3 regions of the Enterococcus sp. LJL120 genome follow, and region 2 is predicted to be linked to each of the others. Evidence: riboswitches for the same ligand, from Rfam matches in the RefSeq annotation. Region 2 holds a riboswitch; each other region holds the start of a gene.
The links. Region 2 has a riboswitch for thiamine pyrophosphate ahead of thiT (energy-coupled thiamine transporter ThiT). Riboswitches for the same ligand answer to the same signal wherever they lie in the genome.
Positions count from the first base shown of each region.

Region 1: it holds a riboswitch for thiamine pyrophosphate, as region 2 does, so the genes downstream of both, tenA (thiaminase II) here and thiT (energy-coupled thiamine transporter ThiT) in region 2, are expected to answer to the same signal.
Region 3: it holds a riboswitch for thiamine pyrophosphate, as region 2 does, so the genes downstream of both, thiW (energy coupling factor transporter S component ThiW) here and thiT (energy-coupled thiamine transporter ThiT) in region 2, are expected to answer to the same signal.

Region 1 is NZ_JBTXLV010000001.1:274,003-277,275, forward strand. Features, by position in the region: gene ACYSNU_RS01355 (GNAT family N-acetyltransferase) at 1-259, shown strand, start outside; partial or broken gene ACYSNU_RS01360 (MIP/aquaporin family protein) at 456-1,105, shown strand; gene tenA (thiaminase II) at 1,177-1,854, opposite strand; TPP riboswitch at 1,933-2,034, opposite strand; gene ACYSNU_RS01370 (hypothetical protein) at 2,255-2,515, opposite strand; gene ACYSNU_RS01375 (acyl-ACP thioesterase domain-containing protein) at 2,785-3,273, shown strand, end outside.
Region 2 is NZ_JBTXLV010000002.1:134,919-138,191, reverse strand. Features, by position in the region: gene ACYSNU_RS03825 (helix-turn-helix domain-containing protein) at 1-200, shown strand, start outside; gene ACYSNU_RS03820 (hypothetical protein) at 312-503, shown strand; gene thiT (energy-coupled thiamine transporter ThiT) at 698-1,300, opposite strand; TPP riboswitch at 1,345-1,445, opposite strand; gene ACYSNU_RS03810 (hypothetical protein) at 1,497-2,279, opposite strand; gene ACYSNU_RS03805 (class A sortase) at 2,619-3,273, shown strand, end outside.
Region 3 is NZ_JBTXLV010000002.1:11,548-14,820, forward strand. Features, by position in the region: gene thiE (thiamine phosphate synthase) at 1-434, opposite strand, end outside; gene thiM (hydroxyethylthiazole kinase) at 437-1,282, opposite strand; gene thiW (energy coupling factor transporter S component ThiW) at 1,263-1,751, opposite strand; TPP riboswitch at 2,020-2,108, opposite strand; gene ACYSNU_RS03225 (VOC family protein) at 2,159-2,560, opposite strand; gene ACYSNU_RS03230 (HIRAN domain-containing protein) at 2,632-2,976, opposite strand; gene ACYSNU_RS03235 (dihydrofolate reductase family protein) at 3,086-3,273, opposite strand, start outside.

The sequences.
Region 1 (3,273 bases), on a different contig from region 2:
GGCTTTTGATGAAAAAACGAAGACAATTTGGCTTGACCGCTTGATGATTGATCAAAAATTTCAGCATCAGGGTTACGGCCAAAGATTTATGAAAAAATTACTTGATTACTTGCAACAAAATTGGTCTGTAACTCAGATTCTTTTAAGCGTTCATCGGGAAAATAAAAAAATTTTTCAATTTTATGAAGCGACTGGTTTTGTGAATACACATCAAGTTGATCCGGACAATGGAGAAATTATTATGGTCTTGACCTGCTAAGTATTTTTTGTTTATCAAAAAAATGTTATATTTTCTCATTTATTTAAAAGAAACAGAAAAAGAAAACGTTCGCTTTTAATTACTGTTTTAAAGATAATTTAAAACGCTTTCTCAAAGACTTATCCTTTAATTTTTTCTAAAACTTGTGTTATATTAACTCTGCAATTATTTCAGTTTAAGAAAAGGTGTGGAAGCGATGAGAAAGTATTTTGCAGAATTTTTAGGAACTTTTATGCTGGTGTTTTTAGGAACCGGCACAGTTGTGATTGCCCAAGGGGATACTTTGGCAATTGGCTTGAGCTTTGGTTTAGCCATCACGATTATGGCCTATGCGGTAGGTGGCGTTTCCGGTGGGAATTTTAATCCGGCGGTCTCAACAGCAATGATGATTAATAAGAGATTGTCAGTCAAAGATGGTCTAATTTATATTGTCGCCCAAGCTTTAGGAGCAATCGCTGCTTCTGGTGTGTTATCCATGTTTATTTCTGCCCTAGGTTTAGAAAGTGGTCAATACGGGCAAAATGATTTTTCAAAAATCAGTGCAGGAATGGCTTTCTTAGTGGAAGTAATCATTACCTTCTTATTTATTTTTGTTATCTTAATGGTCACCAGTAAACAATTTGGTAATGCGCAAATGGCACCAATTGCAATTGGTTTAGTCTTAGCCTTTTAATTATTGTGGCCTTGAACTTAACTGGCGGCTCTTTAAATCCCGCAAGAAGCTTAGGACCAGCATTGTTCGCCGGTGGTACAGCTCTCAGCCATTACTGGGTCTTTTTATTGGCTCCATTAGTTGGCGGTGCACTGGCAGCTTTGGCTGGTAAAGCAATGGGCAGTGAAGAATAAAAAAATTTAACCAAAGAAAAGTGCCCACAAAAGTTAGCATTCAAGACTAACTTCTGTGGGCACTTCTTTTATTAGTGTGAGCTTTTTTCTGATAACCAAGTTTCGCCGGTGAAGGCCATCTCCCAAAAAGCTAGCTCGTATTCTTTGGAAAGAATAAAGTCCTCTTTAATTTTGACTTTTTGCTGGTCAGTTAAAGCAGCAGCCAATTCATCCATTAAGTCAATCATCTCTTGTGTTGAAGTTTGGAACCAATCACTGGCATAGGTCGCCAGCCAATTTTGATAAATTTTGGGTGCCGGTTGCGCTGTGGCATAGGTCTTACCGATATCTGCATACAACCAATAACACGGGAGAATTGCCGCAATCGTGTGGGCCAAGCTGCCACTCATGCTGGCACGATAAAGGTGCGAGGTATAAGCATAAGCCGTAGGAGCCGGTTTCAATTCTTGCATTTCCTGCTTGCTGATATTCAAAATTTCTGCGTGCTCCTGATGGACAGTTAACTCAGCTTCAGCAGTCAGCTTGGCTTTTTCGGCCAAGACAGCTGTCAGAGTAAAATCCTCGGCTTGTGAAGCAGCAATGGCATGGATTTTACCGTAATGCTTAAGATAATAAATGTCCTGCAAAATATAAAATTTAAACTTTTCCAGAAGCAAATCACCGTGAACAATTCCTTTTACAAAAGGATGATGTAAACTTTTTTGCCAACTTTCTTCTGTTGCCAAGCGCAATTCTTCAGTAAATCTCATAAAAAAAATCCTCCTCAAGTCCTTCTAAAGACGTGACGCAGGATGGTATGTTTAATTCAGCTAAAGATAGACCCTCAGCTTGCTTAAACTCTACTTCCCTCCGCTGGTCCTAACCAGTTCAGGTTCTAAGGGTGCTAAACTTTTGTTTATCTCAGCCCGCAGGCGCCCCTAGTAGAAATTTTTTTATTTGTCTTGCTAAATAATATGCTAACAGATGTCAGATTGAAGTCAAGAATAAGCAAAAAAATAAACCGCTAGCTGCGGTGGTTATCTGGAGGAAAGCCGTTTTAAAATTTTTGAAACTTTACCAATCTTTGAAGATCGATAAAGTGAAAAATTAGAAATGGTTTCTCAAGATAGGCCAACTGTTTGCTAGCAGTCTATAAAATAAGTGCAAAAATTAATCTTGTTTTGGTGCTTTTTTCTTAAATAAAACAATCGTGAAGACTGCTAATAATGCTAACGTTAAGAAAATTAAGCTGATATCCACTTTGGCAGACATAAAGCCTAACACTGCGGAACCGATAATTCCGATAAAAGAGCCGATGATACCAAATTTTTGCAAGCCGTTTAACTGATCCATCACATCACGGAAACCAACTACAAGGCTAACGGATGCAGCAAAGGCAATAATTCCTAATACAATATGCAAGAAAATCATTTTCTCCCTCCTCTCCTTGTAAAAGAATAGCAAACAAATCATATTTATCGAAACAATCTGCTTCAACAGTGAAATAAAAAGATTTTGCAGTTGGCAAAAAGCGACCGGACGAGATTTAACTAGCACTAACTTTGAAATCCTTTCAAAAATAGTTGCAAAAGCGATAATTTTTTTCGGATTTTCTTTTGATAGTTTCCTAGATTTGCTAAAATGAATTGAAGCTTTAGTTTTGTCGCAAAATTTGCGATTAGGAAAGAGGAGGCAGGTTTGTGGCTAAAAAATATACAAAAGAGCATGAAGTAACCTTTTATGAATGTGATGTCAATCAGCAGATGACCTTTCCAGCACTCTTAAGTGTTGCCGTCAAGGTTTCAGAAGATCAGAGTGCGTTGTTTAATCGAGGGAATGAATATATCCATCAGCTGGGCTTAGGTTGGGTAATTACCAATTATCAAATTGCTATCACAAGAATGCCGACAGTCGGCGAAGTTTGCCAAGTTACTACGGAGGCCAAAGAATACAATAAATTTTTCTGTTACCGTAGCTTTTGGTTTCATGATGCGGCTGGCAATGAGCTGGTGGCAATTGAGTCGGTGTTTGTCTTGATGGACATGGCAGCCCGCAAAGTGACTAGTGTGCCGGATGAGGTCATTGCCCCTTATGAAAGCACCAAAGTAAAATCAATTCGCCGATTTCCCGCAATTGAAAAGGTGGAGACAGGAAAGACGCTACCGTTTCGGGTCCGTTTTTACGATATT
Region 2 (3,273 bases):
GTTTTATTGATCGAGAACAGTTAAGTCAGCTAATTTGGCCTGGTGAAGTGACAAATTCACGGTTGGTCCAACTTTCACAGCTAATCGCCAAAATTCGCAAGAAATTGGTGGGGGCGGGCTTTTCTAAAGACAGCTTGAGTACGAACTGGACAAAAGGGTACGCTATATCCAACAAGTTGCAATCCCCCCGTAGGCTTTAGAGAGCTTAGACAAATGAAAGTGAGCCCGTATTTTATTAAGGAGAAAATATCGTCTCCTATGCGGATATCACGGAAAACTATGCCTACGTAAAGGATTGGGAACAGGTCAAGGTGGCTTCTGAATATTTTGACATGAATTTCTGGAGCGGCGGCGATAGCTATGTCGGCACAGACTTCGTAGCCCTAGTTGAGCAGGTAGGTGAACTGTATGTGATTCCAAAGGAAGATTTGACAGCAGGCTTAGAAAAATTGGCACGGCCGAGGAGTATGCCAATCAAGAAGTCGAAATTTATAATACGTTAGAAGTGGCTGCTAAGAATGGTAATTTTGGTCAACTATTAACCATTGAGCTAGGTCCAGAAGGAATTCCTGCACGAAAAACAGCCCGAGTATATGACAATCGAATGTAAAAAATCCCTGCTTTTAGTGGCAAGCACTGTCCTCAAGAAATCAAAATTTTTGAGGGCAGTGCACCAAATTGAAAGCAAGGATCTTTTTTACTTCTTCGCCGAAAAAACCTGCGGTGCAGTCTTCACCACAAACAATGAAGGAGCTACTGAAACCAACACGCCTAAAACAACTGCGATGTAGATGGCGTTCATTAAAAAGCTGGCGCCGTTTAGCGTGAAGGAGTACCAGTAAGGGCTCATGCCTTCGGGTGCGTAAGCGCCCCAGACGAATACGCCTGCCCAAAAGTGCCAGAACCAGCGGGAAAAGGCTGCGACAATGCCGCCAATCACAACGTAGGTGATGGCTTTTTTTGTTTTGTCAGCGCTGATGGCCTGCTGCACTTGGCGGGCGAAAATGCCCGCCATGCCAGCGAAAGCAAAGGCGAAGGGATATTCAAAAATAATTTGTGGTACTGATACCATGTATTTTAGAGCGTTGCCGGAGACGATGCTTAAAAGGCCCCAGACAAAGCCGGCTGTTAGGCCGGGGATTAAGCCGCGGCGATAAGAATACAAAACTAACGGGACCATTCCCAGTGATAAATCTAAACTAGCGTTTAATGATTGCAACGGAATAAAAGACAAGGCCATTGCCATGGCCGCCACCAATGTTCCTTCGACCCACACCCGAATATCCATTTTTTTCGACATAAAAAACCTCTCCCTTGGTCTATGCAAAGAAGAGGTTGGACGTGTCGTCTGACCATTACAATTCCTACGCTCGAATAACCGAAACAGGTACGAGGGTTTAGAGTATTACTCAATCTCAGCCACAAGGGCTCCCCTTTGCAAAGTTGTATTTAATTATGCATTTACTTTATCACAGATAATATACTTTAGCGAGCAATTAATTTGCATTTTGGTTGATTAAATAATTTAAATCGTCATTTTCAATGGCGATTTGCCAGCTTTTTTCATTGGCGTTGTAAGTAATCGAAGCTGCTAGCTGCTCACTTGCTTGGGCTGATTGCGACTTCCAGAAGCGATCTTCCACGACGTAAATGGGTATTTTAAATAATTGATTGGTGTATTCCGCCTTATCAAAGCTAAAGGAAATGCCCTCTTGAAAGAGGTGCTTCAAGGTTTTCAGCTGACTTGTTGGAATCGGCTCAACTGCGCTGCTGCGGCGGAAAATCGAGCGGCGTTCATTGACCCGCGGCTGTAAAATTGTCGTGATTTTTTTCGCCAAGACTTGGAAAAATTCATCTAAGTAGCGGTAATAGGTCTTGCTAAAATAGCCGCTGCCGTCAAAGTAGACAAAATTATTTTGCAGCTTATAGAAAAACGGCGAACGCAGCGGGTGCTGTGTGTGGCCGAGATACAATAATTCAGAAATTTCAATCGGTGTTAATTCTTTGAGCATCGTCACATCATTAAAATCAATCCACTTGTTTTGACTGCTGGGTCCCCGCCGTTGCCATTGCTGGCCGTAATTGATGACGGCCTCGGTCCCTTTAATCATCTTCATACCGGTATGGGATTCAAATTCCCCCATAGTTGTCGCGGTATCTAATAATAATAAATTCTTAGGCTGGTGGGTGATGGCAGCAAAAAAGTCGCTGGCATAGATGCCCCGCGTTAAAACGGTGTTATTCAATGTGTCGATGTGGACACAAATATTGCTGTTCAATTAAACCCCTCCCCATCCTAGATTATGCTAATTCTATTTTACCTTGTTTTCATTACATTAGGTATTTCTTTTCTTTTAAGATTTTGTTACAAAGGAGACAAAAGTCAACAGTATTCTATCATTAAGCTGACGATTTTGCGGAAGAATTGGCGGCGAATGAAAAAAGAAAATTAAATTTCAGTTTTTGTGAAGGAAATTTTTTCAGTTTTTCAAATTTTTCACAAGGCTGTGAGACTGTTCCCTGACAAGCGCAGTTTTACGAAATCTTAAAGGAAATGTGGTAAAATACCAATAAGAAAACGTTGGTTGTTTTAAGGGCAATCGACAGGAGGAACGGTCATGAGTAAGAAAAAGAAAGCTTCGGCTAAACGGCCGCAACCAACCCGCAAAAAGAAAAAACGCAATCCGGTGCTCCGCTGGCTGTCGAATATTTTTCTGCTGCTGTTGCTAGTTGCTGGCTTGGCGTTAGTTTTTAATGAGCAGATTAAAGATTTTTTAATGGCCCGCAATACCGAGCAATATTCAATTGGTAATTATACGCGGGATGATATCGTTGAAAATCAAGATGCCCAGGCGACCTTTGATTATGATCAGGTTTCCGCCATTAGCACGGAGGCGGTTATCCAAGACCAATTTTCAGATTCGGATTTTGCGGTCATCGGGGCGGTAGCAGTGCCCTCAGTGGGGATTAACCTGCCGATTTTTAAAGGTGTTGAGTACAATGCCCTCTTTTATGGGGCTGGCACCACCAAAGAAAATCAAGTGATGGGGGAAGGCAATTACGGGCTGGCCAGTCACCGTGCCGCCAATGCTGATTTATTATTCCGGCCTTTAACGAGAGTTTCAGAAGGTGAAATCATTTATCTAACTGACTTAGAAAATATTTATACCTATACTATTTACAATATTGAAATCGTGCAGCCGACCGATTCCTATGTCTTAGATGATGTTCCCGGAAGAACGATTGTCACGTTATTGACCTGTGGCGATGGCG
Region 3 (3,273 bases), 120 kb from region 2:
GTATTTAATGGCGTGACAGGACTGTCTTTGGTTTTCGTGGGAAACATCGCCCCAACTCCCAGATAGTCCGCTCCACTGGCTTGCGCTTCTTCAGCCCGAGCCACGCTCTTTGCCGACACCCCTAAAATTTTATCGCCGATTAATTGTCGCGTCACCGCCACCGGTAATTCATCATCGCCGATATGCACACCAGCGGCATCGACAGCCAGACAAATATCAACCCGATCATTAATAATCAAAGGAATCTGATAGGTGTCGGTAATTTTTTTCACCTTGACCGCTAAGTTAAAAAAATCGCCGGTGGTTAAGGTTTTTTCCCGCAGCTGGACTAAAGTGACGCCATTTTCACAGGCCTCTGTAATCACCGACAAAAATTGCGCCTCGGATAAATCAAATGCTCCTGTCACAAGATAAAGCTTCAGTAGTTTTTCCATCTTCATAAAACACTCCCCTTTAACTTTTCAAACCAGAGCGGCTGCTCCTTTAACAGCGCCAATTGATTGAGGGTCTCCTGGCGAAAATCAGCCAAAGCCTCTGGCGCTCTCAATGTTTGACTGGCAGCTTCACCGCATAAATTGAAATAGGTCACAGCGGCCAGCGCTGCCACAATCGTCCTTTGCCCGCTGCCTAAAAAGGCAGCTGCTAAAGCACCGACAATGTCTCCGGTTCCGGTAAAATTATCCAACTGCCAGACACCATTTTTCAAAAGCAGGCACTCGTTTTTGTTGACCAATAAATCCTGCACACCGGTTGCTAAAAAGATCGTTTCAGGATAATCTTGCGCAACTTTTTGTAGTGCAGCGGCTAATTCCTGTAAAGCGATCATTTCCTGATCCAATTGGCTGCCGTCAACGCCCCGGCCGTGGCTGGTTAACTGGCAAAAGCGCCGCAGCTCAGATATATTGCCCTTCACAATTTGCGGCTGGTGCGTCATCAGTTGCCAAGCCAAATCGTAGCGCAGCTGACTAGCAGAAACGCCGACTAAATCAATGACCATTGGCGTCGCCGTTTTTTCAGCAAAAGCAGCGGCGGCTAGTAAATTGGCTTCCCGTTCTGGCGATAAATGTCCTAAATTCAGCAGCAAGCTATCATTTTGCTTAAAGAAATCAGCAAACTCCCGCGGATCATCCGCCATCACCGGCTTGGCCTCGATATATAAGAGGGCATTTGCGACAGACTCACAGGTGATTTCATTAGTAATACATTGCACCAAAGGACCTTTTTTCAAAGGAAAAATTTCTGCTAGTGCTTTAGTGTAATCTTCAAGCCTTGAGTTTTCCATGGGATTTCCCTCCAAAAATTTGTTGAACACGTTTGAAACTAGGGAGCGGGCTGATTTTTTTCAGCAAAAGCCACGCAACGGCGGAACCAATCAGCGTTGCTCCGATAAATCTTGGTGTATAAATAGACCAATAAAGACTTTGGCTACTACCAGTAAAAAGAACCATCACTGGATAGGATAAAATCGAACCGAGAATACCTGTGCCGATAATTTCCCCCAGCATCGCTCCGATTGGTTTTTGAAATAGACGAAAGCCAATGCCTGCTAAGGCTGCTCCAAAAACTGCCCCCGTTAATGCTAACGGCGGAATACCTAATAAGGTCATTCGGATAATGCCGCAGACTAGCGCCATCACCGTTGCAAAAAATGGTCCCAGCAAAACACCCGCGATAATATTCATAACGCTGGACATTGGTGCCATCCCTTCAATGCGAAACAGCGGTGATAACACGACATCTAGCGCAATCATCAGTCCTAAAAAAGCTAGGCGAAATACTTTTTGCGAATGGGTCATCTGTTCCTCCTTATTTTCCGATTTAACTGTCTTAGTGATTTCTTAGCTTAAATTTTTAGTTCAACAACAAAAAGCCATTTATTTTCTATTCACTTAGAAAACAAATGGCGGCTAAAAAAAAGAGGCTGCGACAATAGTCCAACAAAGCGCAACTTTCAAAATATTCTCAGCGAATACTTAAAAATGGCTCCGTTAACAGATTAGCGTCACAGCCTCTGAAAAAATTCAGTCATTGACATTTCCCTTCGGCAGTTTTAACTGCGGCAGGTTCAATGGGTATAATCTCAGCATAGTGCACCCCAAATGTTTCTTTATTTAATTGTTTTTAGTATAGCACAAGTCTGCTAAAGAAAAGCCAGTCTTTATGAAAAAGCCATCCAAGTCGGCTCCATCAAATTGCCATCAGGGTCCTCCACTTCCAGTTGAACCATCTGTTCTTCGGGAATCCCCATCTCCAAATGATAGAAATCGCCGCCATTAGCTTTGGCGGTTGCGGCAAATTTTTTGACTGCATCGCCGCTAGCTAAACCAAAGGCTACCATCGATCCACTGTGGGTGTGGGGATTGGCAATCTTTTTATCCCGAATAAAGCCTTGGTAAAAATCATGGGTCAACAGCATAATCCAAAAGTTATCGTCCCAGACTAGTGCCGCCGAATGCTCATTGGAAAAATCGCGATTTTGTTGAAAGCCTAGCGCTTCGTAAAAATTGATAGAACGAGTCAAATCTGTTACTGGAAAGTTTACAAAAACCATTGTACTCATTAGAACACCTCCTTTTTTTAGACAAGTATCACAAGTTTCCACCATTTTGTAAAAATATCTGCTTTGAATTTTTACTTCCGGCCATCCTTGAGCATCACAACAACGCGAAATTGGCGTTCAGGATGGCTGTCTTTATTGACAGCTTGAATAAAGGCTTCAAACATTTCGCCGTAGCCATAATATAAGAGCTGGCTGAGCACTTGATTTTTGCCCCTAGGTACATAGCCAATTTTCTTATCTTGATAATAAACCGCCACAGCTTCAGGATCGTGGGGATTGTCCGGTTCAGCCTGAAGCGTCACTGGCTTGCCCCAGTTCAACTCTTCTGCCACATGAATCCCATCCCAATAGGCAAAGCCGGCCAAATGAAAGTCGCTGAAATGGCGACTTGGTTCACTTTTTTTGAATTCATTCATCATTTTAAAAGCGCCTCCTTTTCTTTTATTATAACAAAAGTTATCGGAAGCGGTAGCCTTCATCGGCAATAGCTGACTATTTTAAAAAAATTCCCGCAATCTTTTTATTTTATTTTTCCCGCTGATAATGCAGCTCAACAAATTCTCCCATGATTGTCGTATCCACTAGCTTTAAGCGCTGCTGGTAGTCCGCTTCTTCAAAAAGGCGTTTGCCTTTGCCTAGTAAAATCGGGGTAATCTGAATCCACCATTCATCAATCAAGTCTGCTTGAATCAGCTCGGTCACAAGGCCACCAC